4 regions of the Streptomyces sp. NPDC046925 genome follow, and region 1 is predicted to be linked to each of the others. Evidence: riboswitches for the same ligand, from Rfam matches in the RefSeq annotation. Region 1 holds a riboswitch; each other region holds the start of a gene.

Region 1 (6,940 bases):
GTCGCGGGCCGCGCGGACGAACTGTGCCGGTACGCCGTCCTGTTCGGCGACCCGCAGCTCGCCCTGACCGCCGTCGAGCGCGTCCTCGACGTCACGGCGGAAGAGGTCCGTGAGGCCGCCGCCGCCCGCCTGCGCCCCGACAACCGGGCGGTGCTCGTGTACGAGCCCGTAGAGGGCACAGCGGGCCCCGAAGCCACCGACGAGGACGACGAGGAGGCGGCGAAGTGACCGAGGCCGCGACGATGCAGTTCCACCCGCAGCCCCAGGCGGGCGCCGCCAGGCCGTGGGCCTTCCCCGCGCCCGAGCGCGCCACCCTGGACAACGGCCTCACCGTGCTGCGCTGCCACCGCCCCGGCCAGCAGGTCGTCGCCGTGGAGATCCACCTGGAGGCGCCGCTCGAAGCCGAGCCCGCGGGCCTCGACGGCGTCGCCACGATCATGGCGAGGGCCTTCAACGAAGGCACCGACAAGCACTCCGCCGAGGACTTCGCCGCCGAACTCGACCGCTGCGGCGCCACCATGGACGCGCACGCCGACCACCCCGGCGTCCGGGTCTCCCTGGAGGTCCCGGTCTCCCGCCTCCCGAAGGCGCTCGGCCTGCTCTCCGACGCCCTGCGCGCCCCCGCCTTCGCGGACAGCGAGATCGAACGCCTCGTACGCAACCGCCTGGACGAGATCCCGCACGAGGCCGCCAACCCGGCGCGCCGCGCCGCCAAGGAGCTCTCCCGGCAGCTGTTCCCGGCCACGTCGCGCATGTCGCGGCCCCGCCAGGGCACCGAGGAGACGGTCACGGCCATCGACTCGGCCGCGGTGCGCGCCTTCTACGAGAAGCACGTGCGGCCCGCCACGGCGACCGCCGTCGTCGTGGGCGACCTCACCGGCACCGACCTGGACGCCGTCCTCGCCGACACCATCGGCTCCTGGACCGGCGGCACGGCGCAGCCGCGTCCGGTGCCGCCGGTGACCGCCGACGACACCGGGCGTGTCGTGATCGTCGACCGCCCCGGCGCCGTCCAGACGCAGCTGCTCATCGGACGCGTGGGACCGGACAGGCACGACCGCGTCTGGCCCGCCCAGGTGCTCGGCACGTACTGCCTCGGCGGCACCCTCACCTCGCGCCTGGACCGCGTCCTGCGCGAGGAGAAGGGATACACCTACGGCGTACGGTCGTTCGCCCAGGTCCTGCGTTCGGCTCCGGACGGCACGGGCGCAGCGATGCTGGCCATCAGCGGCTCCGTGGACACCGAGTCCACGGGACCGGCGCTCGACGACCTGTGGAAGGTCCTGCGCACCCTCGCCGCCGAGGGCCTCACGGACGCCGAGCGTGACGTCGCCGTGCAGAACCTGGTGGGCGTGGCCCCGCTCAAGTACGAGATGGCGGCCTCCGTGGCGGCCACCCTCGCCGACCAGGTCGAGCAGCACCTGCCCGACGACTTCCAGGCGCAGCTGTACCGCCAGTTGGCCGCGACCGGCACCGTGGAGGCCACCGCCGCCGTGGTGAGCGCCTTCCCCGTGGACCGGCTCGTGACGGTGCTCGTCGGTGACGCCTCGCAGATCGAGGAGCCCGTCAGGGCGCTCGGCATCGGCGAAGTGAGTGTCGTCACCGGCTGAGCACGGTGACAGCCTGAGTGACAGTCAGGACATATCGGGACCCCGGTGGCTGGAATTGGCCACCGGGGTCCTCATTTGTCCGAATTGGTATGGAGGTTACGTGTCTGCCCTGTGGCGTGCGCTACAAAAGCTCTGATCCGTTTGTCGTTTGAAAGACGCCACGCTTAGCGTCTGGTCCGGCTGTTCGTCATGCAGTACGCCGCACCCGCGGCACCGGACAGTCATCGCCGAGTCCCCGTACGGCGCGAGCCAGGGGAGCCGGGGACCCACATGTCCCCTTGGGGTGAATCGGGAACCTTGCCGTGAGGCGAGGGACTCGTAGGAGACCTTCCTGCTCCGAACCCGTCAGCTAACCCGGTAGGCGAGAGGGAAGGAAAGGACCAGCCGCTTCATGGCGTTCACCCGTGCCACCGGGAAGCACCGTCGCCCGAGCCGCCTCACGCGCACGACCGCGAATGTGGCGGGCGTCGCCGCACTGACCACCACCGGTGTCATCGGAGGCCTGGCCGCTCCGGCGCTCGCCGCCGACGACGCGGTGGCTCTCGAGCACACCGGCCTCACCCAGGCTGTCTCCGTCGGCGACTCGCTCGCCGCGAGCATCGACGCGCAGGCCACCGCGCAGCAGGAGGCCGCCGACGCCGCCGCGGCCGCCAAGAAGGCCGAAGAGGCCGCCAAGAAGAAGGCCGAGGAGGCCAAGCGCAAGGCCGAGGCCGAGGCGAAGGCCAAGGCCAAGAAGGAGCGCGAGGCCAAGGAGCGCGCCGCCCGCGAGGCCGAGCGCAAGCGCCTGAACACCTACGTCTCCCCGATCTCCGGCTCGTACGTCTCCACGGGCTACCAGACCGGCGGCGCCATGTGGTCCTCCGGCAGCCACACCGGCGTCGACTTCCACGCCGCGTCCGGTACCTCGGTCCACGCGGTCGGCTCCGGCACCGTCGTCGAGGCCGGCTGGGGCGGCGCCTACGGCAACAACGTGGTCATCAAGATGAACGACGGCACGTACACCCAGTACGGCCACATGTCGTCCCTCGGTGTCACCGTCGGCCAGGCGGTCACGCCGGGCCAGCAGATAGGCCTCTCGGGCTCCACCGGCAACTCCAGCGGCCCGCACCTGCACTTCGAGGCCCGCACCGGCGAGGACTACGGCACGGACATCGACCCGGTCTCGTACCTCCGCTCGCACGGCGTCAACGTCTGACCCACGGCGGTTCGCGCGACGCGCACCTGATTCACCGAAAGCCCCGGCTCATCGCGAGCCGGGGCTTTCGCCGTTCCCCGCCGCCTTTGGTCACGCATCACCTTTGGCCAAAAGTATCCATGGATTCTGGCCAGCCGTCGGAAATGCAGCCGCTCTGCAATAGAGTCACTGAAAAAGCGTCGGTCGACCGCGTTTCGCGGGGATTAAGGCGGAGGTCAGCTCATGCGCATTCCCGCGCACTCGGTGTGCACGGCCATCCGGGACGACATCGTCTCCGGTGTCTACGAACGGGGCGGCCGGCTCACCGAGGAACTGCTCGCGCGCCGCTACGGAGTCTCCCGCGTCCCCGTGCGCGAGGCCCTGCGCACCCTGGAGGCCGAGGGCTTCGTCGTCACGCGCCGGCACGCGGGCGCCTGCGTCGCCGAGCCCACCGAGCAGGAGGCCGCCGACCTCCTGGAGATGCGCGTGCTCCTGGAGCCGCTCGGCGCCGCCCGCGCCGCACAGCGCCGCACGGAGGCGCACCTGAAGGTCCTGCGCGGCCTCGTCAGGCTCGGCCAGGAGCGTTCCCGGCGCGGCCAGAGCGAGGATCTGCGCTCGCTGAGCGGCTGGTTCCACGAGACGCTCGCCCAGTCGTCCGGCAGCCCCGGCCTCACGGCGCTGCTCACCCAGCTCCGCCACAAGATCGCCTGGATGTACGTCGTCGAGGGCCCGGCCGCTCCCGCGGAGTCCTGGGCGGAGCACGCCGCGATCGTCGACGCGGTCGCCCGCGGGGACGCGGAACGGGCCAGGTCGCTCGCCGCGGCCCACGCGGAACGGTCGACGGCCGCGCACAGGCCGCGCTTTTCTCCGGTTCCGCAAGGTCACCGGACCGTGGGCCGTGATCGTGTGAGGGATTCGCAACATGCCGTAAACACGGTGGGCCTCCGGCATTAACAGAGGCGCCGTATACAAAGAAGTGCTATTCGGCGGGGGCGTTATTTCTGCTGCCCGAATTCGGTAAAAGCCCTCGGTATTCGATGGGGTGCGCGGAAACGGCGAAGGGCCCGCCCCGAATTCGGGCAGGCCCTTCGCCGTACGAGTACCGGTCTTTGCTAGACGGTCTCGGGAAGCTCCTCGAGGCCGTCGGCGACCAGCTTCGCCAGACGGTCGAGAGCGGCGTCCGCACCCTCGGCGTCGGAGGCGAGCACGATCTCCTCGCCGCCCTGCGCGCCCAGGCCGAGCACGGCGAGCATGGAGGCGGCGTTCACGGGGTTGCCGTCAGCCTTGGCGATCGTCACGGGGACGCCGGCGGCGGTGGCCGCGCGGACGAAGATGGAGGCGGGTCGGGCGTGAAGGCCCTCGGCCCAGCCGACGTTGACGCGGCGCTCAGCCATGTGTTGCTGCCCTTCCGGATGTCTCACAGTTGTCTAGACCAGTGTCTCATGCCGTTGCGCGTGCTCCGCCGGCCGCTGGTCCGTACGGCATCGACCGGTGGTCCTGCCCCGTCGACCGTACGTCCTCGTGCCACGGGCCCGCGTCCCGCCCTTCGACGACTCCTAGCCTGCCCCGGCCGCCGCGCACCCGCGACCCGTACCCTGGCCCCATGACGACCCCGTCGGACCGGCAGGCATATCCCTCCCACTGGGAAGCCGATGTCGTCCTGCGTGACGGAGGCACCGCGCGGATCAGGCCGATCACAGCCGAGGACGCGGACCGCCTCGTCAGCTTCTACGAGCAGGTCTCGGACGAGTCGAAGTACTACCGCTTCTTCGCGCCCTACCCCCGCCTGTCCGCCAAGGACGTCCACCGGTTCACCCATCACGACCAAGTGGACCGGGTGGGTCTCGCGGCCACCGTGGGCGGCGAGTTCATCGCGACCGTGCGCTTCGACCGCATCGACTCCCGCGGCATGTCCGCGAGCGCGCCCGCCGACGAGGCCGAGGTCGCCTTCCTGGTGCAGGACGCCCATCAGGGCCGCGGCGTCGCCTCCACCCTCCTCGAACACATCGCGGCCGTCGCCAGGGAGCGCGGCATCCGGCGCTTCGCCGCCGAGGTGCTGCCCGCCAACACCAAGATGATCAAGGTGTTCACGGACGCGGGCTACCAGCAGAAACGCAGCTTCGAGGACGGCGTCGTACGGCTCGAATTCGATCTGGAGCCGACCGACCGCTCGCTCGCCGTGCAGCGCGCCAGGGAGCAGCGCGCCGAGGCGCGGTCGGTCCAGCGGCTGCTCACCCCGGGGTCGGTCGCCGTGATCGGCGTCGGACGCACGCCGGGCGGCGTGGGCCGCAGCGTCCTGCGCAATCTGCGCGGGGCGGGCTTCACGGGGAGCCTGTACGCGGTGAACAGCGCGTTCGACGAAGGCGCCGGGGGCGGTGAGATCGACGGGGTGCCCGCGTACCGCTCCGTGCGGGACATCGACGCGCCCGTCGATCTCGCCGTCGTCACCGTGCCCGCCGAGCGGGTGCCGCAGGCCGTCGCCGAGTGCGGTGAGCGCGGCGTGCCCGGGCTCGTCGTGATCTCCGCCGGATACGCGGAGAGCGGTCCCGAAGGGCGTGAGCGGCAGCGCGAGCTCGTGCGGCAGGCGCGGTCGTACGGCACGCGCATCCTCGGCCCGAACGCCTTCGGGGTCATCAATACGTCGCCGGACGTACGGCTCAACGCCTCGCTGGCCCCGCACCCTCCCGAGCGCGGACGGATCGGCCTGTTCACCCAGTCCGGCGCGATCGGCATCGCGCTGCTGTCCGGGCTGCACCGGCGCGGTGCGGGTCTCTCGACCTTCGTGAGTGCGGGCAACCGCGCGGACGTCTCCGGCAACGACGTGCTCCAGTACTGGTACGAGGACCCCGACACCGATGTCGCCCTGATGTACCTGGAATCCATCGGCAACCCGCGCAAGTTCACCCGGCTCGCCCGGCGGGCGGCGACGGCGAAGCCGCTGGTCGTGGTGCAGGGGGCCAAGCACAGCGGGATCGCGCCCACGGGGCACGCCGTGCAGGCCACGCGGCTTCCGTATGCCACGGTGTCGGCGCTGCTGCGGCAGGCGGGGGTCATCCGGGTCGACACCGTCACCGAGATGGTGGATGCGGGGCTGTTGCTTGCGGGGCAGCCGTTGCCCGCGGGGCCGCGGGTGGCGATTCTCGGGAACTCCGAGTCGCTCGGGCTGCTCACGTACGACGCGTGTGTTGCCGATGGGCTTCGGCCGATGCCGCCGCGGGATCTCACGACCGGGGCTACCCCGGATGACTTCCGGGGGGCGTTGGTCGACGCCCTGTCGGACGATGCCTGTGACTCGGTGATCGTGACTGCCATTCCCTGGGTGGGGGAGGACGGGCCCACTCCCGAGTCTCCCGAGGGGGAGGAGCTTGCCGCCGCTCTGCGGGATGCGGCCGCGGGGTGTCCGGCGAAGCCGGTGGCCGTGGTGCACGTCGAGCTCGGCGGGCTCGCCGAGGCGCTGGCTGCTGCCAGCCGTACTCGCCCCGGCGCCCCTGCACCCGCACCCGGCACTGAGGGCTGTGCCCACCCTTCCCCAAGCTCTCAACTTCGTTCGAGCAGGGGAGACCCCAATCGCCCTGCGGAACGCCTGCCCACAGCCGGGGCACATGACCGCACCTCCATCCCCGCCTACCCCGCCGCCGAGCGCGCCGTCCGTGCGCTTGCTGAAGCCGTTAAGTACGGGCAGTGGCGGCGTGAGGCCGGGGAGCCCGGGAAAGTGCATGAGTACGAGGACATCGACGAGCACGGCACCGCCCGGCGGATCGATGAGCTGCTTGCCGGGCAAGACGATCCGCGTGGTGCCACCCTCACGCAGGACGACGCGCGCGAACTGCTCGGGCGGTACGGCATCGACGTACGGGACGCCCTGCCCGCGCCCGACCCGGACGCGGCGGTGGCCGCCGCCCGTACGCTCGGTTTCCCCGTGGCCCTCAAGACCACGGCCCCGCACCTGCGCCACCGCGCCGACCTCGGCGGTGTGCGCCTCGACCTGGCGGACGAAGAGCAATTGCGCCGTGCCTACGCCGAATTGACCGAGACGTTCGGCAAGCCCGTCGAGCTGCGGCCCGTGGTGCAGGCGATGGCGCCCCGCGGCGTCGACACCGTCGTCCGCGCGGTCATCGACCCGGCGGCCGGAGCGGTGCTCTCCTTCGGGCTCGCC
Region 2 (6,940 bases), on a different contig from region 1:
ATCGCGTTCCAGCGACCCGGCGAACGCACTCCCCGGCGTCTCCAGGGAGATCGGCGAACGCGGGTCGGGACCGGCGACGACGGAGAGCAGCAGGGCCGCGTCGGCGACGTTTCGCGCCATCGGCCCCTGCACGGCCATCGTCGACCACGGGGTGGCGTCCGGCCAGGTCGGCACCCGGCCCGGCGAGGGGCGCAGCCCCACCACGTTGCAGAACGAGGCGGGGTTGCGCAGCGAACCGCCCATGTCGCTGCCGTCCGCCAGGGGATGCATGCCGCATGCGAGCGCGGCCGCCGCTCCCCCGCTGCTGCCGCCCGCCGACCGCGTGAGGTCGTAGGGGTTGCGGGTGGCGCCGAAGACCGGGTTGACGGTGTGCGAACCGGCCGCGAACTCGGGCACGTTGGTCTTGCCGATGGTGATCGCGCCGGCGCCGCGGATCCGCTCGACGATGAGCTCGTCGCGGTCCGGAACGTTGTCGGCCAGGAGCGGGGTCCCGTAGGTGGTGCGGATGCCGCGGGTGTCGTGCGTGTCCTTATGGGCGACGGGCAGGCCGTGCAGCGGACCGAGCGGTGCGCCGCGCACCGTTCGCTCGTCGGCGGCGCGCGCCTCGTCGAGCGCGCGCTCGGCCGTGAGGGTCACCACGGCGTTCACGGCGCCGTTGACCTGCTCGATCCGGTCCAGGTGCGCCTGGACGACTTCACGCGCGGAGAGTTCGCGGGCCCGGATCGCCGCGGCGAGTTCACGGGCGGTGAGGTGAACCAGACCGCCACCGGCGTCGGCGGTCCGGCGGGCGTCGGGGGCTTGGTGGACTTCCGGGTTCATACGGCGCTTTCGGCTCGGGGCGACTGACGGCGGACGACCGGCAGCGGGCGACCGGCGGCCGACGACTGACGACCGGCCGCCGGGTGCGCGACGAGCCGGAGTATGCCCATGCCGCCGCACCCGTCATCCGGCCCCGCGCACCGTCGCCCCGGCTTTCAGCGGGCGGCTGAAACACGGCACGTCTGTTGACTCCGGCGGGATCACCGGAACATGCTCCTCCCCACGACGTTACGTACGTCCTGTACATTTTTTACAGAAGCCTTGGGGAGCAGCCAACCCCCGGCAGAGGAGAGACGTGCCATGAACCGACCGTTCAACCGCTATGTCCTGCCCGAGTTCACCGAACGCACCAGTACGGGGCAGCGGACCCTCGACCCCTACTCGAAGCTCCTGGAGGAGCGCATCGTCTTTCTCGGCACACCGATCGACGACACCTCGGCCAACGACGTGATGGCGCAGTTCATGCACCTCGAATATCTGGCGCCCGACCGCGACATCGCGCTCTACATCAACTCCCCCGGCGGCTCGTTCAGCGCCATGACGGCGATCTACGACACGATCCAGTTCGTCAGCTGTGACGTGGAGACGACCTGCCTGGGCCAGGCCGCGTCGGCGGCCGCCGTCCTGCTGGCCGCGGGCACCCCCGGCAAGCGGTTCGCGCTGCCCGGCGCCCGGGTGCTGATCCATCAGCCCTCGATCGCCGAGCCGATCCACGGCCAGACGAGCGACTTGGCGATCCAGGCAGACGAACTCCTGCGTACCCGCAGCCAGTTGGAGGCGCTGCTCGTCCGGCACACGGGCCAAAGCCCGCAGCGCATCGCCGCCGACATCGAGCGCGACAAGATCCTCAGCGCCCCCGAGGCGGTCGAGTACGGCCTGGTGGACCGGATCATCGCGAGCCGCAAGTCATCCCTCGACACCGCGAATCTCGACACCCCGGACGCGAGGTGACCCGCCGGTGCTGCCGCCCGAACTCCCTCCATTGCCCGCACTCACTCGCGCCGAGGGCGAGTTGATCGACCGGTATCTCGAAGTGGTCGACCTGGTGGGCCGGATCAACCCCGCACGCGCCACGGACACCTACGGCGGATTGCGCGCCGCCCAGGCCCTGGTCGGCAGCGCGACGGCCCTGCGGGACGCCCTGACGCTCATGCACCAGCGGGGGCGAAAGTGCCGTGCACGCACCGACGCTGGCCAGAGCGCTGCGTGTCCTCGACGGAGAGCGGCGGGCCGGACGGGTCACCGTGCCGCCTCCGCAGGTGCCCTGAGCCTCCGTCACCCCGCCCCTGAAGTCCGCACCGTCCGGGCCCACTTCCAAACGAACCAAACGGGCTACCTCGTTCGGCGTAGACAATTGTCGTCTTTCGGGCCGCCTTCGGTTGCGTCAGATGCGTACGCGTGGGCCGGAATTCTTCGTTCCGGTGCTGGTCGAACGATCGTCGGACCCCTCGGGCCGATTCCGAATCCCACCCTGTCCACCCGAACGGTTCAGTCGTGAGGATGTTCACAAAACGCCGTTTCGGCTCGGAATTCGACCACTTGACGGGTCAAGATCCCTTCCGACGACAAGCCCCCGCCACAGCGGCGGGGCGGTCCGGGCGGACGCCGAGTCCTGCCGCCGCCCGGATGACCGGTCGACATCGGTGCATCGGCAGGAGTGGAGGACCCAAGCAAGACGGGTCGTCGGTCCGGAAGGTCCGGACGCCGACCCTTGGGGTGAAGCCGCACACCGCGGCCGGGCAACTTCGCCAGCCCGAATCCGACAGGTCATCCTTCACAGGCGGCTGACGAAGGGTTGCGCATGACCGCGCTGAATCATGTTCCGTCGCTGCTCACCAGGGCCGGTTCGGTATCCGCCCTCACGCTCGCCGTCGTAGGCGGCACGCTCGCGGCGCCGGGACTCACGCCGGAAGCAGAGGCCGCGACGCACGCGACCAAAGCGCTCAAGATCGCTGCCTCGAAGAAGGGCTCCCCGTACCGCTACGGAGCGACGGGGCCGTCCCGGTTCGACTGCTCGGGCCTGACCCTCTACTCGTTCAAGCGCGCGGGCAAGAAGCTGCCGCGTACGGCCGCACAGCAGTACAACAAGACCCGTCACATCTCCGCGTCCAAGCGCGTCCGCGGCGACCTGGTCTTCTTCCACTCCGGCCGGAACGTCTACCACGTCGGCATCTACGCCGGTAAGGGCCGGATCTGGCACGCCCCGAAGTCGAACACCGTGGTGCGGCTCGAGAAGATCTGGACGAAGAGCGTCTGGTACGGCAGGGTGCGCTGATCACCCGGCACTGATCGTCTGCCCGTCGGGCGGTGGCGGCGGCTTCCCCGCCACCGCCCGACCGGCCCCCGCGAGCCCCCTGACCGGCGCGCCCGCCAGGCGTGGAGAGCGTCGACGCGGATACTCGTGCGCCATGGCCGGAAACAACAGCTCCACCGCCCGGGACGAGCCACCGCGCGACGACCGGGACAAGCAGCCGCGCAACGAAACGCGCTTCGAGCGGGCCGACCGCAACTTCTCGGAGATCCTCCAGGAACTGCGCGTGACGCAGGCCGGCGTGCAGATCCTCTTCGCGTTCCTGTTGACGCTCGCCTTCACCGAGCGCTTCCCGTCGCTCGACACGATGCAGCGCGCCACGTACGTCAGCACGCTCCTCCTGGCCGTCCTCGCCGCGGCGCTGTTCACCGCGCCGGCCGCCGTGCACAGGTCGCTGTTCGGGCGGCAGGCCAAGCCGCGGATCGTACGGGTGTCGTCCCGCCTCGCCGGCCTCGGCCTGGTGGTCCTGGTGTTCGCGATCGCCGGTGCGGTGCTCCTGGTCGTCGACGTGGCGGTCGGCAGAACCGGCGGCATCATCGCGAGCGCGGGCACGCTCGTGGTGTGCTCGGGCCTGTGGGGCCTGCTCCCCCTCCTCGTGCGCCGCGCGGCGGACAGGGACAAGGAGTCGGACGCGCCCGACGACGTCAGGCGAGCAGAGCCTCGGTGAGGAGCACCAGGCCGAGGACGCTGAGCGCGCCGCCCGTGCCGCCCTCGATCGCGCGAACCGCCCGCGGCCGGCGCAGCCGGTGCCCGAGCCGGTCGACCAGGAGCGCGACGGTCGGGAACCACACCAGGGCCAGGGCCACGATGACGGACGCGAGCAGCAGTGTCCTGGGCATCGCGGACGTGCCCGCGGGCACGAACTGGGGCAGCACGCTGAGGAAGGTGACGGGCGCCTTCGGGTTGAGGGCGTTGGTCAGGAAGCCCTGACGCAGGCTGCCCCCGACCGCCGGCCGCTCCTCACGGCCCCCGTCACCCTCGCCATGGCCGCCCCCGCCACGGCCGTCCCCGTCCCCGCGGCCCTCCCCGGCGTTCGCGCCGAAGTCCCGGAGCGGCCGCGCCGCCGACCGCAGCGCCCGGTAGCCGAGGTAGAGCAGATAGCCCCCGCCCGCCACCTGCAGCGCCCGGAAGAGCGTGGGAACCGCCGCCAGGACCGCCGCGACCCCCGCCACCGCGAGGGCCGTGTGCACCACGAGCCCGCCCGCGACACCGACCGCGCAGGCGACCCCGGCACGGCGGGAAGCCAGCGCGTTGCGCACCACGACGGCGAAGTCGGCGCCCGGCATGGCGACCATGCCCGCGGCGACTCCGGTGAAAGCGACCAGTTGAGCGTCCATGCCACCCAGCCTGCCGTTCTTCTGCCTTCAGCAGGTATGTGCAATATCCTGGGGTCTGCCTTAAGCAGGCGTTTAGCCCCACGCCGGCGGACAGCGCCACACGGCACCACCGCCCGCCGGCTCCTGCACCGGGAGAGCCCATGTACGACCCGACGCGGCTCGCCGCACTGGTGGCGGTCTCCGAGGCCGGGTCGATCACCCGCGCCGCCGAGCGCCTCGGCTACACCGTGCCCGCCCTCTCCCAGCAGCTGGCCAAGCTCGAACGCGAGGCGGGCACCCCGCTCCTGGTCCGGCATCACCGCGGGGCACGGCTGACCGGCGCGGGCGAACTGCTGCTCGCCCGGGCGCGCCGGGTCCTCGCCGAGATGGAGCAGGCCCGGCACGAACTGGCCCGGCTTGCGGGCCTGTCCGGCGGCAGGCTGAGCGTGGGCACCTTCACCAGCGCCGGCATCCATCTGGTGCCGCCCGCGCTGACCGCGTTCCGCCGCGCCCACCCGGACATCGACCTGACGGTGCGGGGCTATGAACCGCCGCTCGGTGTCGCGGCCGTGGCGGCGGGCGAGGTCGATCTGGCGCTCACGCACACGTACGAACCGATGGACCCGGTGCCGCTGCCCGCGTCCGTGACCGCGGAGCCGGTACTGGTCGAGGAGCTCGTCCTGGTGACCGCGCCCGGCCACGCGCTGGCGAGCGCCTCCTCCCGGCTGCCCCTGGGCGAGCTGGCCGGTCACCCGCTGATCAGCATGGCGCCCGCGCATCCGCCCCGGCAGGGCGTGGAGTCCTCCCTCGTCCGGGCCGGGGCGACGCCCTCGGTCCTGGTGGAGACCCCGAACTACGCGCTGGTGTGCGCCCTTGTCAGTTCCGGGCTCGGCATCGCCGTCGTGCCGGAGATGGTGGCGCGGACGGCGGTGACGCCGGTGGGGGTGCGGTCCCTCGAGCCGGGGAACCTGCGCCGTACGATCTCGGTCGTCCACCGCACCGATGAGCCGCATCCCGCGGCGGACACCTTCCGGGCGCTGCTGAGGGGAGCCTTCGGGCGCTCAGCGGGGTGAGCGCCAGCCCGAGGGGGCCGCCGCTTCGCCGCGGACCGGCGCGGTCCAGGGCAGCGCGATCCAGACGGTCTTGCCGCCCTCGGGGGTGGGAGTGACCGACAGACGGCCGCCGCACTCCATGGTGAGCCAGCGGATGATCACCAGGCCGCGGCCGTTGTCCTGCTGGACGGCCGCGGGCAGGCGCTTGGGGTAGCGGGGATGGCTGTCGGTGACGCCGATGCGCAGCTGCTCCTCCCGGTCGAGTTCGACGTCCACGGTGAAGGTGGGCGACTGGCCGCGGGTGTGCTGGACGGCGTTCGTGGCGAGTTCGGAGACGATGAGCCGGATCGTGTCGGCCACTTCCGTGTCGTCCGGCAGGCCCCACTCCGCGAGGACGTTCGAGACGTACTTCCGGGCCGCGGAGACCGAGGCAGGATCGCTCGGCAGGGTGACGGATGCTTCCTGAAGGTCTGCCATGGCGACGTGTCCCTTTCCCACCGGGGCTCGGCTCCGACTCGTAGCGGAAGGCACGAGAACAGTCCCGGAATGGTGCTTTGCGCCAGCCTGCCACTCCCGGGCCCCTCACAGGTGGTCATCCATCAAGATGTGCATATATCTGTCGCTCGAAGCGGTGAACTCTGCTACGGAAGACCGTATTTGGGCGTGGGGCCGTCGCTTCCTCTACTGTCGCCGGTGAGAGGCCGTCGGAGGCCGGACAAGCGCCTCCGCCGGGAAGGAGAAGGACATGCGCTACGGTCCCGCGGTGCGCCGCCGGAAACTCGGTGCCGAGCTGCGCGAGCTGCGCACGAAGGCCGGGCTCACCAGTGGCCAGGCGGCCGATCGGGTCGGCTGGCATCAGTCGAAGGTCAGCCGGATCGAGACGGGGCGTAGCGGGGCCAAGGCCGCCGACGTACGCCTGCTGCTTGAGGCGTACGAGGCGAAAGACCCCCATCTGCGCCAGTTGCTGGTCGCGTTGGCGGGCTCGGAGGAGGACGGCGGGCGCGGCCACTGGTGGCATGCCTACCGTGACCTGCTGCCGCCCGCCTACCGCGACTTCATCAGCCTGGAGTCGCAGGCCCGCCAGGTCCGCACGCTGGAGACCAGCGTCGTGCCCGGCCTGCTCCAGACCCCGGACTACGCGCGTGCGGTGACGCGCGCGGCGCTCGACGGGCTGCCGGACGAGCAGGTGAACGCCCTGGTCGACGTCCGTCTTGCCCGCCAGGACGTGCTGCGCGCCGCTCCGCCGCTGCACCTGAGCGTGATTCTCGACGAGGCGGTGCTGCACCGGCAGGTGGGTGGACACGAGGTGCTCGACGGCCAGTTGAAACGGTTACTGGAGGCCGCACAACTGCCCCACGTGCGCCTTCAGGTGCTGCCGTTCGCCGCGGGCGAGCACGTTGGCCTCATTGGATCTTTCGTTATTTTTTCGTTTCCGAACATTT
Region 3 (6,940 bases), on a different contig from region 1:
GGGAGGAGATCGCCACCGGAGACCCCGTCCTCGTCGTCCTTGCCGCCGCCGATCGCGACCCGGAACGATTCCGGTATCCGGACACGCTCGACCTCTCCCGCCGCGACAACCAGCACCTCGGCTACGGCCATGGCATTCATTACTGTCTCGGTGCTCCGCTCGCCAGGCTCGAAGGGCAGACCGCCCTCGCGACCCTGCTGCGGCGCCTTCCTGACCTGCGACTAGCGGCGGAACCTGGTGATTTGAGGTGGCGTGGCGGGCTCATCATGCGTGGACTCCGCACCCTGCCCGTGGAGTTCGCACCCGCACAGCGGAGCAAATATCAGACGCCCGGGACACCGTCCAGCTGACATGCCGTCAAGACTGTGACTTTCACGTGATCTCCGCTGCATCGACTTGTGACAAGCGTTCGACTGCCGCTACGTTCACCGACGACTCGGCCTCCCGTGCCGCAGTCGTCGCTCCAGTCACGCGAAAGGCAACCGCATGCTCTCCGGCAATGGTCGTCACCGACGCCCCCGCCAGGCCCCGGCCCTGATCGTCGCGGCAGGAGTCGCAGGATCGGCGATCGCCATCCCGCTGCTCGGCGCCACCAGCGCGAGCGCGGCGGACACCGCCACGTGGGACAAGCTCGCGGAGTGCGAGAGCGGCGGATCCTGGAGCGCGGACGCGGGCAACGGGTACTACGGCGGGCTCCAGCTCTCGCAGGAGGTCTGGGAGAACTACGGCGGCCTCGACTTCGCCCCGAGCGCCGATCAGGCCAGCCGCTCGCAGCAGATATCCGTCGCCGAGGCGGTTCTTGACGACCAGGGCCCCAAGGCCTGGCCGAGCTGCGCCCCGGTCGCCGGTCTCACGCAGGGCGGCGCCGCCGCCGAGGTCGACCCGGGCGCGCCGATCACGACGGTGCCTTCCGACGAGTCGACGGAGTCCTCGGATTCGTCGGAGTCGACCAAGCCCGGCGGGTCGAAGGGGTCGGACGAACCGAGCGCGTCGCCGAGCGAGTCGGCCGACCCCTCGGACAGCGCCGAGCCTTCGGACGAGTCCTCGAAGAAGTCGTCGGACAAGGCTTCCGGCGAGTCGGGCGAGTCGGGCGAGTCCGGCGCCGACGACGAGTCGCGAGACAAGAATCACGACGAGTCGGACAAGTCGGATGACTCGGCCAAGTCCGGCCGTGACGATGCCACTTCGTCCGACCCCACCCCCTCGGCCGGTGACGGCGAGGGCCGCCACCGCGGCGGCAGCGCGGACGACGAGGCGGCGGAGGACTCCTCCCGCGAAGGTTCGGGCCGGCATGCCTCCCGTGGCGACGAGCGCCGGCAGGACGGCTCCGACGGGACGTACACGGTCCGCTCCGGAGACAACCTCTGGACCATCGCCGACGACCTCGACGTGAAGGGCGGGTGGACCGAGCTGTACGCCGAGAACGAGCAGTCGGTCGGCTCCGACCCCGACCTCATCCTTCCCGGTCAGAGCCTCGATTTGGGCGAAAAGTAGGGGTAGTTGGCGAGTCGCTTTGCGTCTGATGTCCAGATTGGCGCAAGTGAGACATGGGTCTCAAAGGCCCTGATCGTCTTTGGAATTCGGCCGGGGGCATGCCTACGGTCGTGACCGCTCGCCACAGCGGGCCCCGCCGGTCGGTACGCCGAGTCCTGCCAACGGCCGTTCGGGAACAGTCGTCGCGTAAGCGCCGTAGGCAGGAGCGGGGGACCCAAGGTTTCCGCCGGGCCCGGCCGTTCGGCATCGCGAGAGCGATGCGGAGGGACGGTCAGGAACGGCTAGGGGTTAAGTCGCGCTCAAGGAAGCGCGGCCGGGCAACTTCATCGGCCCGAACCCGACAGCTCACCTCGCAGGCGTCGGTGAGGGGATCACTCATGCTGTTTTCCAGCAAGGGCAAGCACCGCCGCCCGTCCAAGGCCACCCGTGTCGCCACGCTCGCCGGCGTCACCGGTGTCGCGGTCGCAGCCCCGCTGATGGCGGCCGGCCAGGCCTCCGCCGCGACGAACTCCGAGTGGGACGCCGTCGCCCAGTGCGAGTCCGGCGGCAACTGGTCGATCAACACCGGTAACGGCTACACCGGCGGTCTGCAGTTCTCGTCGTCCACCTGGGCGGCGTACGGCGGCACGAAGTACGCGCCCAGCGCCGACAAGGCCTCCAAGGCCCAGCAGATAGAGATCGGCGAGAAGGTTCTCGCGGGTCAGGGCAAGGGTGCCTGGCCGAGCTGCGGCGTCGGCCTCTCGGGCGCCTCCAACGAGGGTGGCGGTGCGCAGGAGAGCGCCCCGCAGCAGACCCAGGAGCAGCCCAAGAGCCAGCCCACCCCGCAGACCGAGCAGCCGCAGCAGGCCGCTCCGAAGGCCGCCCCGAAGACCGAGTCCAAGAAGACCGTCGAGACCCCGACCGGCAAGAAGGTCAAGAAGGGTGACGGCGAGTACAAGGTCGAGAAGGGTGACACCCTCTCCAAGATCGCCGAGGCCGAGAAGGTCAAGGGCGGCTGGCACAAGGTGTACAAGCTCAACGGCGACATCATCGACAACGCCGACATGATCTACCCCGGCCAGCAGCTCCACCTGAGCTGATTCTGGCGGGGCGCCTCGCGGACCTTGATCGTCTGCGGGTGTCCCGTGGCTGGCCGCGCAGTTCCCCGCGCCCCTACGGGCGCCACCCCCGTCCCCGCAGACTCCCCGCCCCCGGTGCGCGTATCCCCCGTACGCACCGGGGGCGGGGTATGTTTGTTCCGTTCGTAAACAATTCGCTCTCGGTTTGTCCACAGGACGGGCGGTCGGCTGGCTGTTGTCCGGGAGCCGGTTAGGCTCGTGTCCGCGGGGCCGATGCCCCGCGTACTCGCGTCACATCCCAGAAGGAGATGCTCGTGCCGTCCATCGACGTCGTCGTAGCCCGGGAAATCCTGGACTCCCGAGGCAACCCCACGGTCGAGGTCGAGGTCGGCCTCGACGACGGCAGCACGGGTCGTGCCGCCGTTCCGTCCGGTGCGTCCACCGGTGCTTTCGAGGCCATCGAACTCCGTGACGGTGACCCCAACCGTTACCAGGGCAAGGGCGTCGAGAAGGCCGTCCTCGCCGTCATCGAGCAGATCGGCCCGGAGCTCGTCGGGTACGACGCCACCGAGCAGCGCCTGATCGACCAGGCGATGTTCGACCTCGACGCCACCGACAACAAGGGCTCGCTCGGCGCCAACGCCATCCTCGGCGTCTCGCTCGCCGTCGCGCACGCCGCGTCTGAGGCCTCCGACCTGCCGCTCTTCCGCTACCTCGGCGGCCCGAACGCGCACCTGCTGCCCGTTCCGATGATGAACATCCTGAACGGCGGGTCGCACGCCGACTCGAACGTCGACATCCAGGAGTTCATGATCGCGCCGATCGGCGCCGAGTCGTTCTCCGAGGCCCTGCGCTGGGGCACCGAGGTCTACCACACGCTGAAGAAGGTCCTGAAGGACAAGGGCCTGTCCACCGGTCTGGGCGACGAGGGCGGCTTCGCGCCGAACCTCGACTCCAACCGCGCCGCGCTCGACCTCATCCTCGAGGCCATCAAGCAGGCCGGTTACGTCCCCGGCGAGCAGATCGCGCTCGCGCTCGACGTCGCCGCGTCCGAGTTCTACAAGGACGGCACGTACTCCTTCGAGGGCAAGGACCGCTCGGCCGCCGAGATGACCGAGTACTACGAGGAGCTCGTCTCCTCGTACCCGCTCGTCTCCATCGAGGACCCGCTGTTCGAGGACGACTGGGCCGGCTGGAACGTCATCACCGAGAAGCTCGGCGACAAGGTCCAGCTCGTGGGCGACGACCTGTTCGTCACCAATCCCGAGCGCCTGGCCCGCGGCATCGAGGAGAAGTCCGCGAACGCCCTCCTGGTGAAGGTCAACCAGATCGGCTCGCTGACCGAGACCCTCGACGCCGTCGAGATGGCCCAGCGCAGCGGCTTCAAGTGCATGATGTCGCACCGCTCCGGCGAGACCGAGGACGTCACCATCGCCGACCTCGCCGTCGCCACCAACTGCGGCCAGATCAAGACCGGCGCCCCGGCCCGCTCCGAGCGCGTCGCCAAGTACAACCAGCTCCTGCGCATCGAGGAGATCCTCGACGACGCCGCGGTCTACGCCGGTCGTTCGGCGTTCCCCCGCTTCAAGGGCTGAGCTGTTACTGGGCTCCGGCACCGCTGAGTAGTTACGTACGTCCCCGTACTCGGTCCCGTACCGTGTGCGGGGACGTTCGTACGTATCGGGGAGGCGGCACACATGGCCGTGAAGGACCGCGACCGGTTCTCCACCGCGACCAGGCTGCGGCTGCTCGGCGAGCAGACCGCGGAGCGTGTCTACCGCTCCCAGACCAAACGGCAGGCGCGCCGCTCCCGGCTCACGGGACGCGCCGCGCTCCTGGCGCTCGTGCTCTGCTCGCTGGTCGTCGCGCTCGCCTATCCGATAAGGCAGTACGTCTCCCAGCGCCAGGAGATCGCCGAGCAGCGCAAGGAGCAGGCCGAGCGCCGCGAGAACGTCGAGAAGCTGCGGGACGAGAAGGCCCGCTGGCGGGACGACGCGTACGCGGAGCAGCGCATCCGGGACCGCCTGCACTACGTGATGCCGGGCGAGACCGGCTATACGGTGATCGATCCCGCGGCGGCGAACAAACAGCGCTCCGACCAGGGGGCGGCCGCCAGGCCCTGGTACTCCAACGTCTGGGACGGCGTCGACAAGGCGGACCGCCCGGACGAGGACTGACCTTCTCCCACCAGTACCTCTCGCAGAGAACCCACCTCTCCTAGAGAACCCACCTCTCCTAGAGAACCCACCTCTCCTAGAGAACCCACCTCTCGTAGAGAACCGATCGAAAGACAGGCATGGAAACGCCCCCGCCGACCACCCCGCGCACCGAGCCCACCGACGCCGACGTCGAGGCCTTCAAGCAGCAGCTCGGCCGTCCGCCGCGCGGCCTGCGGGCCATCGCCCACCGCTGCCCGTGCGGGCAGCCGGACGTCGTCGAGACGGCGCCGCGCCTGCCGGACGGGACGCCGTTCCCGACGACGTACTACCTGACGTGCCCGCGGGCCGCCTCCGCGATCGGCACGCTCGAGGCCAACGGCGTCATGAAGGAGATGTCGGAGCGGCTCAAGACGGACCCGGAGCTTGCCGCCGCGTACCGCAAGGCGCACGAGGACTACATCGCGCGCCGTGACGCCATCGAGGTCCTGGAGGGCTTCCCCAGCGCGGGCGGCATGCCGGACCGCGTGAAGTGCCTGCACGTCCTGGTCGGCCACTCCCTGGCCGCGGGCCCCGGCGTGAACCCCCTGGGCGACGAGGCGATCGCGATGCTCCCGGAGTGGTGGGCCAAGGGGCCGTGCGTCACGCCGTGCGCCGACGAGGAGCCCGCCAAGTGACCCGCGTGGCCGCCATCGACTGCGGCACGAACTCCATCCGCCTCCTGGTGGCGGACGCGGACCCGCGGACCGGTGAGCTGGTCGACCTGGACCGCAGGATGACCGTCGTCCGCCTGGGACAGGGGGTGGACAAGACGGGCCGCCTCGCCCCCGAGGCCCTGGAGCGGACCTTCGCCGCCTGCCGCGAGTACGCGCGGATCATCAAGGAGCACGGCGCCGAACGCCTCCGCTTCGTGGCGACCTCCGCGTCCCGCGACGCGGAGAACCGCGACGACTTCGTCCGCGGGGTCCTGGACATCCTCGGCGTCGAGCCGGAGGTCATCAGCGGCGACCAGGAGGCCGAGTTCTCCTTCACGGGCGCGACGAAGGAGCTGACGGGCAGCGACCACCTGGCCAAGCCCTACCTCGTCGTGGACATCGGCGGCGGCTCCACGGAGTTCGTCGTCGGCGACGACGGGGTCCGCGCCGCCCGCTCCGTAGACGTCGGCTGTGTGCGCCTGACGGAGCGGCACATCCGCACCGACCCGCCCGCGCCGGCCGAACTCGACGCCGTGCGGGCGGACATCACGGCCGCGCTCGACCTCGCCGAGCAGACCGTGCCGATCGGCGAGGCCCGCACCCTGGTCGGGCTCGCGGGCTCGGTGACCACGGTGGCCGCGATCGCCCTCGGCCTCGACGCGTACGACTCCGCGGCGATCCACCACTCCCGCGTCTCGTACGAGCAGGTCAGCGAGATCGTCGACCGGCTGAGCCGGGCCACGCACGACGAGCGGGCCGCGATCCCCGTCATGCATCCGGGCCGCGTGGACGTCATCGTGTCGGGCGCGCTCGTCCTCCTGTCGATCATGGACCGGACCGGGGCCAGGGAGGTCGTCGTCAGCGAGCACGACATCCTCGACGGCATCGCCTGGTCGATCGCCTGAGCGCGTGATGTAGCGTCTGAGCGGCTGCCGGAGGGGCTGAAAGGCCCCCCGGCGACTTCCTGTCGGGAAACTTCGTGAAGTTCTTCACAAGGAAATCGGCTCGGTTGGACGAGATTCGGGGGCTCCGAGCCCCTGAATGTGACCCCTGAGGGCCTCGCGACCCATGACAGTGAAGGTTCGGGAGTATGTCCGGAGCGTGAATCGGGTGAGTGGTCCACCGGGCCCCGGAGGCCAGAGCGGCAGCTCACAAGGGGTGCACAACGTCTCGGGTTGTGTCGTGGTTCCCCCGGGACGCTATGGCCTGTGTCACGTGGGCGGCGAAGTGTAGCAGAGGGCCTACCCATGCTTGTGAAGGGGCGCACGAGCGACCCCCCTCGGGCAGGTGGATACTCGATGGCATGAGCACCACGGAGCGTCCCAGGATCCTCGTTGTAGGCGGTGGGTACGTAGGCCTGTACGCAGCTCGGCGCATCCTCAAGAAGATGCGCTACGGAGAGGCGACCGTCACGGTCGTCGACCCCCGGTCGTACATGACCTACCAGCCCTTCCTCCCCGAAGCCGCCGCAGGCAGCATTTCGCCTCGGCACGTCGTCGTCCCGCTGCGACGCGTGCTGCCCAAGGCGGAAGTTCTG
Region 4 (6,940 bases), on a different contig from region 1:
GAACGGCTCGGCGAGCTTCGGGGACTACGGCTTCTTCGCCGTGTACGCGGCCTTCATGCTGCCCTCGTTCGGCCTGCTCACCTGGCTGGTGATCTGGATCAGGCAGCGCGGCCTGCGCATCGTGCGGGCCGAACTGCCCGCGTACGTACTCGCGGGCTGGCTCACCGCCCCCGAGCCGTACGCCCTCGGCACGATGCGCGCCCGGACCCTGGCCCGCGACTACGCCTCGTACACCCAGGGCAAGGCGGCGGCGCGCACGGTCGCGCAGTACGAGACGTACGCGACGTCTCTCGCGCTCCTGCGCCACCGCGGGCGCCGCGGCAAGGCGGGCGCCGACTTCGTCGTACGGGAGCGGGAGTTGCTGAACGCGCTGTGGGAGCGCCGCGACGCGGCACGGCCCGCCCTGGCCTACGCGGCACGCGTGACGGCACCGGTGCTCGTACCGATGCCGCCTCCGTACGGGTACCAGCAGCCCTACGGGTATCCGCAGCCGTCGTACGGATACCAGCAGCCCTATCCGCAGCAGCAGCACCAGCAGCAACCCCCGTACGGATATCCGTACGCCCAGCCCGCGATGCCCTACCCCGCGTACAACCCCTACCGCGGCTAGGCGGAGGCCTCGGTGAGTGTCGTGACCTCGGCCTGCGTCAGTTCGAGGTCCCCCACCGCGAGCAGCGCGGGCAGCTGCTCGACCGTACGGGCCGACGCGATCGGCGCCGCGACCGTCGGCTGCGCCGCGAGCCACGCCAGGGCCACCGTCGCGATCTCGGCGCCGCGGGCCTCGGCCACCTCGTCGAGCGCGGCGAGCACCTTCCGGCCGCGCTCGGTCTCCAGGTGCTTGCCCGCGCCCGCGGCCCGCGCGCTGTCGACCTGCGTGCCCGGGCGGTACTTGCCGGTCAGGAAGCCGGCGGCGAGCGCGTAGTACGGGACGGCCGCCAGGCCCGAGCGCGACGCGACGTCCTGGAGCGAACCCTCGTACGTGTCGCGCGAGACGAGGTTGTAGTGCGGCTGGAGCGCCGCATAGCGCGCGAGGCCCTCGCGGTCGGAGAAGTCGAGGAACTCCTGGAGGCGCTCGGGGGTCACGTTCGACGCGGCGATGGCGCGCACCTTGCCGGACGTCACCAGGTCGTCGAGCGCGCCGATGATCTCCTCGACGGGGACGGTCGGGTCGTCGTAGTGCGTGTAGTACAGGTCGATGTAGTCGGTGCGCAGTCGGCGCAGCGACTCCTCGGCACCGGCCTTGATGGTGTTCGCGGACAGGCCCTTGTACTCGGGGTGGGCGCCGACCTTGGTGGCGAGCACGACGTCGGAGCGGTTGCCGCGCGAGGCGAACCAGTTGCCGATGACGGTCTCGGACTCGCCGCCCTTGTTGCCGTCCACCCAGGCCGAGTACACGTCGGCGGTGTCGATGAAGTTGCCGCCGGCTGCGGTGTAGGCGTCGAGCACCGAGAAGGACTGCGCCTCGTCGGCCGTCCAGCCGAAGACATTGCCGCCGAGAGCGAGCGGGAAGACGTCGAGATCGGACGAGCCAAGCTTGCGGAGAGAAGTCATACGGGACTCAACGCCCATACGGATCACAGCATTCCGCAACACCGTGCCGCGGCACTCGGATGGCGGGCATGCCGAACCGGATGGCGGGCACACCTGACCGGCAGCCCTGGCGTCGGGGGGTTGTCGCCAGGACCGCCGGGGTTCTGGGGTTACGTGCCGGCTGCTTCAGACCTGCTGGATCAGAGCGACTGGCCCTTGCCGCGCAGCCACGCCGCCGGGTCGACCCCGGTGGAGTCGCCGCCCGGGTGGACCTCCAGGTGGAGGTGGGCGCCGGTGACATTGCCGGTCGCGCCGACGCGGCCGATGGTCTCGCCGGTGGTGACCTTCTGGCCGGCGCTGACGCTCATCGAGGACTGGTGGCAGAACCAGAGTTCGGTACCGTCGTCGAGTTCGAGGATCGTGCGGTAGCCGTACGCCCCCGCCCAGCCGGCCTCCTTGATGGTGCCGGAGTGGATGGCCTTGATGGGCGTGCCCGTGGGAGCCGCGAAGTCCAGGCCGGTGTGGTAGCCGGAGGACCACATGGAGCCGGGCTGACCGAAGGTGCCGGTGAGCGTGTACGAGGCGACGGGGAGGGTGTAGCTCTTCGCGAGCTTGGCCAGGCGCTCGGCCTCGGCCTTCTTCTTGGCCTCCGCCTCGGCCTTCTTCTTCGCGGCGGCCTTCTCGGCGGCGATCTTCTTCTCGGCCGCGGACTGCTTGGCGGCGGCCTGTTCGGCGGCCTGCTTCACGGCGGCTTCTTCGGCCGCCTTCTGGACCGCGTCGTCCGCCTGGTCCTGCTGGTTCTCCGCCTGCTCCATGATGCGGGCCCGCAGTGCCTCACCCGCGTCCGTCGTGCCCTGTTCGGCATCGGCGCTGCTGAGTCCTGCGGAGCTCAGGGGCGCGGCGGCGACGGTGACACCGTTGTCCGCGGCGGCGGAGTCGGAGGAGTCGCCGGATATCAAAGAGCCCACGCCGGGAAGCGACTTGGCCTCCGGCAGCGAGTCCGTGACCGCCGACATGTCCGGCATCTCGATGGAGACCGGGGGCTTGCCGCCCTGCGCGGTGGCTATGCCGCCCGCGCCGACTGCGGCGATGACGCCCACGCCGAGAACCGTGGAGCTGCGGGCGAGTCCGCCACCGCCCCGCTTGTGCACGCGGTGCCTGCCGCGGACGGGACGGATGGACTCCTCGGTGGGGTTCCATTCCTCCCAGGAATTTTCGTCATACCCACCGAAATCGTCGTCATTCGGTACGTACGCGCCTTGGGGGGCAGGGCGGTTGGACGCCACGGGGGCGCACTCCTTTCCTTCCTTCTCGCCTACCGGGTTAGCTGACGGGTTCGGAGCAGGAAGGTCTCCTACGAACACCTGGCACGGATGCACAGATGCCCGATTCACCCCAATTGATGGTTCCCCGGCTCCCTTTCGGGATTAGGCGCGTGCGCGCGGAGCCGCCTCGAGTGACGGCTGGGACGACCGCGCTGCGTTATCGAACGTTAATAGACAGCAGGGCCGTATTCCAAGCCGTTCCGGCTGATCGTTAACGGCATTGGCCTGTACTTAACGGGACACGAGGGTTCGGAACGGGGCGAGTTGTCGTCACTTCTTCACACACCGCAGCTTCACACTTCCTTGACAGTGCGTCAGTTGTTATGCGGAGTGAGGTCCTTCAGTCACGGCCCGTGACATCGATCTACGTCATCCGGCGTCGGCCACCGGCGCCGAAGGCCGCCGCACCGCGAGCAGCGCCATGTCGTCGGTCGTCCCGCCGCCGGTGTGCCGCCGCACTTCCTCGGTGAGCGTGGACAGGAGCGCGTCCGGTCCGTCGGGGCCGGGGAAGATGCGGCCGGCGAGCCGCGCGGCCGGGTCGTAGAACACGCCCCGCCGGTCACGCGCCTCGGAGAGCCCGTCGGTGTAGAGCAGCAGCATCGCCCCCGGCGGGAACTCCGACTCGTCCGCGCGGTCCGGCCAGGCCCCCAGTTCACCCATCCCCAGCGGCAGCGCGGGCTCGGTCGCGGAAAGGACGCACAGCCGCCCGTCGCCGTGCAGGAGGAGCGGCCCCGGATGCCCGCGGTTGATGAGCCGTACGGGACCACCGCCGTGCGGGATCTCCGCGAGGATGGCGGTGGTGAACCCCTCGAAGTCGTCGAGCCCGTCGCGTCGCGTGCCCTCACGCGCCAGCGCCCGCTCCAGGCGCTGCGCAACCGCCTCCAGCGTGGACTCCTGCTCGGCGGCCTCCCGGAACGCCCCGATGACCACGGCGACGGCCGCCACCGCGCCCATGCCCTTCCCCCGTACGTCGCCCACGATGACGCGTACGCCGTGCGAGGTGTCCTGCACCGCGTACAGATCACCCCCGATGAACGCGTCCGCCTCCGCGGCCTCGTACCGCGCGGCGACGTCGAGCCCGCCGATCCGGGGGTCCGGCTGCGGCAGTACGGCGCGCTGGGCGGCCTCGGCGATGGAGCGGGCGGAGGCGAGTTGTTCGTCGCTGCGGCTCACGACGCGGTTGATCAGGACGGCGAGGACGGCCACGGTGAAGACCGTGAGCACTTCGGTGACGGCTTCCACGTCGGTGGTGCTGCTCGTCCTGAAGTGCAGGACGAGGACGGTGGCGCAGGAGCCGAGGCCGGCGAGGACGGTGCCGAGCAGCGAGTAGAAGGGGGCGGCGATCAGCGGGGCGGCCGTGAAGAGGGGCGCCGCGGTGAACGCGGCCGGGGTCGAGACGTCGTAGACGACCCCGACGACGATGAGCAGCAGCGGAAGGGCCCGTACGAACGCCCGCTCGTGCCTGACGACGGGGCCCGTGCCGGAGCCCGCGCGGGGTGCCGTGCCGGATCCCGCACGCGGCGGTGCCGTGCCGGAGCCCGGCATGGGTCGCCCCTTGCCCGGATCTCGGCGCACGGACCGGCGCACGGGCCTGCCCGCGCCGCCCCCGCCACCGCTGCCTCCTCGCTGCCCCACCGGTCTCTCCCGCCGAATTCCGCGGCCAGGACCAGATCCATGACCACGTTCATCCAGGGTTCCCGGAGCGGCGGCGCGGGGCGACCGGTGTGGGCCGACCGGGTGGCTGTCGCGCACGCACGCACAGCCGTCGCGCACGCACGCACAGCCATCGCACACGCACAGCTTGTCGCGCACGCACGCGGAAATGCCGAAGGCCCGGATCCATTTCTGGATCCGGGCCTCCGGACTTTAGTAGCGGGGACAGGATTTGAACCTGCGACCTCTGGGTTATGAGCCCAGCGAGCTACCGAGCTGCTCCACCCCGCGCCGTTGAATGCAACTCTACGCCATCAGGGGGAGTGAAAGCGAACCGGTTGAGAATGAGCCCTCCTGGACCCTCATGGGCCCTCCTGAGCCCTCACACGTTCTCGGCATGCGTCAGCGTCTCCCAGGCGACGAACAGGCCGTCCGTTCCCTCGGGGCGCTGCTCGCGCGTGAGCTTCTCCGTCTCCGGCAGGTCGAGCTTCAGCCGTTCCCGCAGGTGGTTGAGGCCCACCTCGGTGTCGGGCCCCATGTCCCGCTGCACCTTGCCGCCGCACAGCCAGTCCGGCGCCTTGGCTCCAAGCTGGTACTTGGAGTGGAACTCGAGCGCGGCGAGCAGCCGCTCCTTGACCTCGCCGTACAGGTCCACGCCCTGATGCCAGGCCGTCTCCGCGATGTGCGCGGTGGCCGCCAGGGAGTAGCTGGCGTGCTTGAAGTTCCGGCAGGTCTCCTGGGAGAGGCCGTCGGCGAATGTCTTCTGCCCGAACCAGTACTTCCGGAGTTTGTCCGGTGTGTTGATGCCGCTGTTCGCGGGCGATACGGGCAGCGGCCCGTCCGACTTCAGATAGAAGTAGGCCGGGACGCGGGTCCTGAAATGCGTCACCGCCTTCTCGAAGGCTTCGTGGTCGTCGAGAAAGACCGCCATGTTGATGGTCGCGTCGGCCATCAGGAGATCCCAGTTGCCGTTGAAGTCGGCCGCGCCGTCGCGCACTTGGGGCAGGTAGGCGTTGCGCAGCATCCGCTCGAAGCGCAGGAGCTGGCCGTCGGTCCAGCCGTCGTAGGTGTAGCGCACGGCTTCGGCCGCGCGGGCCCAGGTGGAGGCGGCCCAGGCCGTCTGGAGGCCCGCGTTGGCCTCGGTGTGTTTGGTGATCACCCGCGACCAGGCGTCCATGATCTGTACGGCCTTCTCGGCATGCGCGCGCTCGCCCGTGACGTTCCAGAGCAGGGCCTGGGTGTAGGCGGCGATGGCGTCCTCGCGCTCCTCGACGCAGCCCTTTCCGGCGCGGTCGCCCGCCGGGCACCCGACGACGGCGTACGGCTTGGCCCGGTAGCCGGCCGCGCCGTACTTGCTGTCCCGCATCTGCTCGAACGCCGAGAGCCAGGGCTGCTCGCGCGCCTCGACGTGGGCGCGCACGCGCTTCAGCTGCGCCTTGCTGACGAGCACTCCGGGGTGTTCGAAGCCCAGCTCGGCGGGGCGGGCCCGTGCGGTCTCCCCGTCGGAGCCGCTGCCGGATCCGCCGCAGGCCGCCGCGAGGCCGACAAGGAGTGCCGCGAGCACCATCACGAGAGCCCGTCGTACGGAACCCATGCTGTACCTCCGGATCGGCCGCCTGGCAGGCTCAGCGTCACCCGCGGGGCGCGGGGCCGCAGGCGAGACGGGGCCGTTCGGGCGGTTCGGGCGCCTAGGACGAGAAACCGAACACCGTACGCAAACTCGTACACTGTTCGCCCAAGAGCTACGCTGACGGAACCCGTATCTGACGGAACCCGTAATTCGAGTGAGGGAGGACGCCGTATGCCGGCGGACAGCGCGAACGACAAGCAGGTCCTCTCGGTGTGGACCCGCCCCGAGCGACGGCGGCGGGAGCAGCCGTCGCTGAGCAGGGGCCAGATCGTCTCCGAGGCCGTCCGGCTGCTCGACGCCGAGGGCATGGACGCCCTCAGCATGCGCAAGCTCGGCACCCGCCTCAACGCGGGCGCCACCTCGCTCTACACGCACGTGGCCAACAAGGACGAGCTGATCGAGCTGGTCGTCGACGCGGTCTACGGCGAGATGCGCGTCCCGGACCCCGCGGAGCTCGAAGCCTCCACCGACCCCGAGGGCTGGCGGACGGCCACGGTCGCCTGCGCGGACACCATCCGCTCGACGATCCTCGCCCACCCCTGGATCGTCTCCGTGCTCGGCGAGACGGGCGTGGCCCATCTCGGCCCGAACATGATGCGGCTCACCGACGGCATGCTCGGCATGCTGGAGGCCGGCGGCTTCACCCTCGAAGAGGCCGACCGCGCGGTGAACACGCTCTTCTCGTACGTCATCGGCATGACGACCACCGAAGCGGCCTGGCTCACCTCGCTCGCCCGCAGCGGCAGGAGCGAGCAGGAGTGGGTCGAGCAGCTGCGGCCCGCGGTCGAAAAGTCGGTCGAGG

The links. A riboswitch is a leader RNA that binds a small molecule or an ion and turns the genes downstream of it on or off. The one in region 1 is predicted to bind cyclic di-AMP.
Positions count from the first base shown of each region.
Region 2: another riboswitch for cyclic di-AMP. It lies ahead of ABZ906_RS30650 (C40 family peptidase); the one in region 1 lies ahead of ABZ906_RS00480 (M23 family metallopeptidase).
Region 3: another riboswitch for cyclic di-AMP. It lies ahead of ABZ906_RS44990 (transglycosylase family protein); the one in region 1 lies ahead of ABZ906_RS00480 (M23 family metallopeptidase).
Region 4: another riboswitch for cyclic di-AMP. It lies ahead of ABZ906_RS24340 (M23 family metallopeptidase); the one in region 1 lies ahead of ABZ906_RS00480 (M23 family metallopeptidase).

Region 1 is NZ_JBEYWZ010000001.1:119,198-126,137, forward strand. It holds gene ABZ906_RS00470 (pitrilysin family protein) at 1-228, shown strand, start outside; gene ABZ906_RS00475 (pitrilysin family protein) at 225-1,610, shown strand; cyclic di-AMP (ydaO/yuaA leader) riboswitch at 1,826-1,989, shown strand; gene ABZ906_RS00480 (M23 family metallopeptidase) at 2,002-2,805, shown strand; gene ABZ906_RS00485 (GntR family transcriptional regulator) at 3,028-3,738, shown strand; gene ABZ906_RS00490 (HPr family phosphocarrier protein) at 3,897-4,178, opposite strand; gene ABZ906_RS00495 (GNAT family N-acetyltransferase) at 4,388-6,940, shown strand, end outside.
Region 2 is NZ_JBEYWZ010000009.1:72,893-79,832, reverse strand. It holds gene ABZ906_RS30665 (amidase) at 1-819, opposite strand, end outside; gene ABZ906_RS30660 (ATP-dependent Clp protease proteolytic subunit) at 1,120-1,770, shown strand; partial or broken gene ABZ906_RS30655 (hypothetical protein) at 1,778-2,087, shown strand; cyclic di-AMP (ydaO/yuaA leader) riboswitch at 2,442-2,617, shown strand; gene ABZ906_RS30650 (C40 family peptidase) at 2,621-3,094, shown strand; gene ABZ906_RS30645 (DUF6328 family protein) at 3,228-3,797, shown strand; gene ABZ906_RS30640 (LysE family translocator) at 3,775-4,467, opposite strand; gene ABZ906_RS30635 (LysR family transcriptional regulator) at 4,608-5,519, shown strand; gene ABZ906_RS30630 (ATP-binding protein) at 5,508-5,975, opposite strand; gene ABZ906_RS30625 (helix-turn-helix transcriptional regulator) at 6,244-6,940, shown strand, end outside.
Region 3 is NZ_JBEYWZ010000023.1:55,361-62,300, reverse strand. It holds gene ABZ906_RS45000 (cytochrome P450) at 1-350, shown strand, start outside; gene ABZ906_RS44995 (transglycosylase family protein) at 487-1,494, shown strand; cyclic di-AMP (ydaO/yuaA leader) riboswitch at 1,676-1,868, shown strand; gene ABZ906_RS44990 (transglycosylase family protein) at 1,872-2,573, shown strand; gene eno (phosphopyruvate hydratase) at 2,867-4,147, shown strand; gene ABZ906_RS44980 (septum formation initiator family protein) at 4,250-4,729, shown strand; gene ABZ906_RS44975 (DUF501 domain-containing protein) at 4,849-5,385, shown strand; gene ABZ906_RS44970 (Ppx/GppA phosphatase family protein) at 5,382-6,308, shown strand; gene ABZ906_RS44965 (NAD(P)/FAD-dependent oxidoreductase) at 6,707-6,940, shown strand, end outside.
Region 4 is NZ_JBEYWZ010000005.1:610,707-617,646, reverse strand. It holds gene ABZ906_RS24350 (PrsW family intramembrane metalloprotease) at 1-610, shown strand, start outside; gene ABZ906_RS24345 (aldo/keto reductase) at 607-1,551, opposite strand; gene ABZ906_RS24340 (M23 family metallopeptidase) at 1,731-2,816, opposite strand; cyclic di-AMP (ydaO/yuaA leader) riboswitch at 2,828-2,974, opposite strand; gene ABZ906_RS24335 (PP2C family protein-serine/threonine phosphatase) at 3,225-4,400, opposite strand; tRNA gene ABZ906_RS24330 (tRNA-Met) at 4,726-4,799, opposite strand; gene ABZ906_RS24325 (alginate lyase family protein) at 4,891-6,102, opposite strand; gene ABZ906_RS24320 (TetR/AcrR family transcriptional regulator) at 6,310-6,940, shown strand, end outside.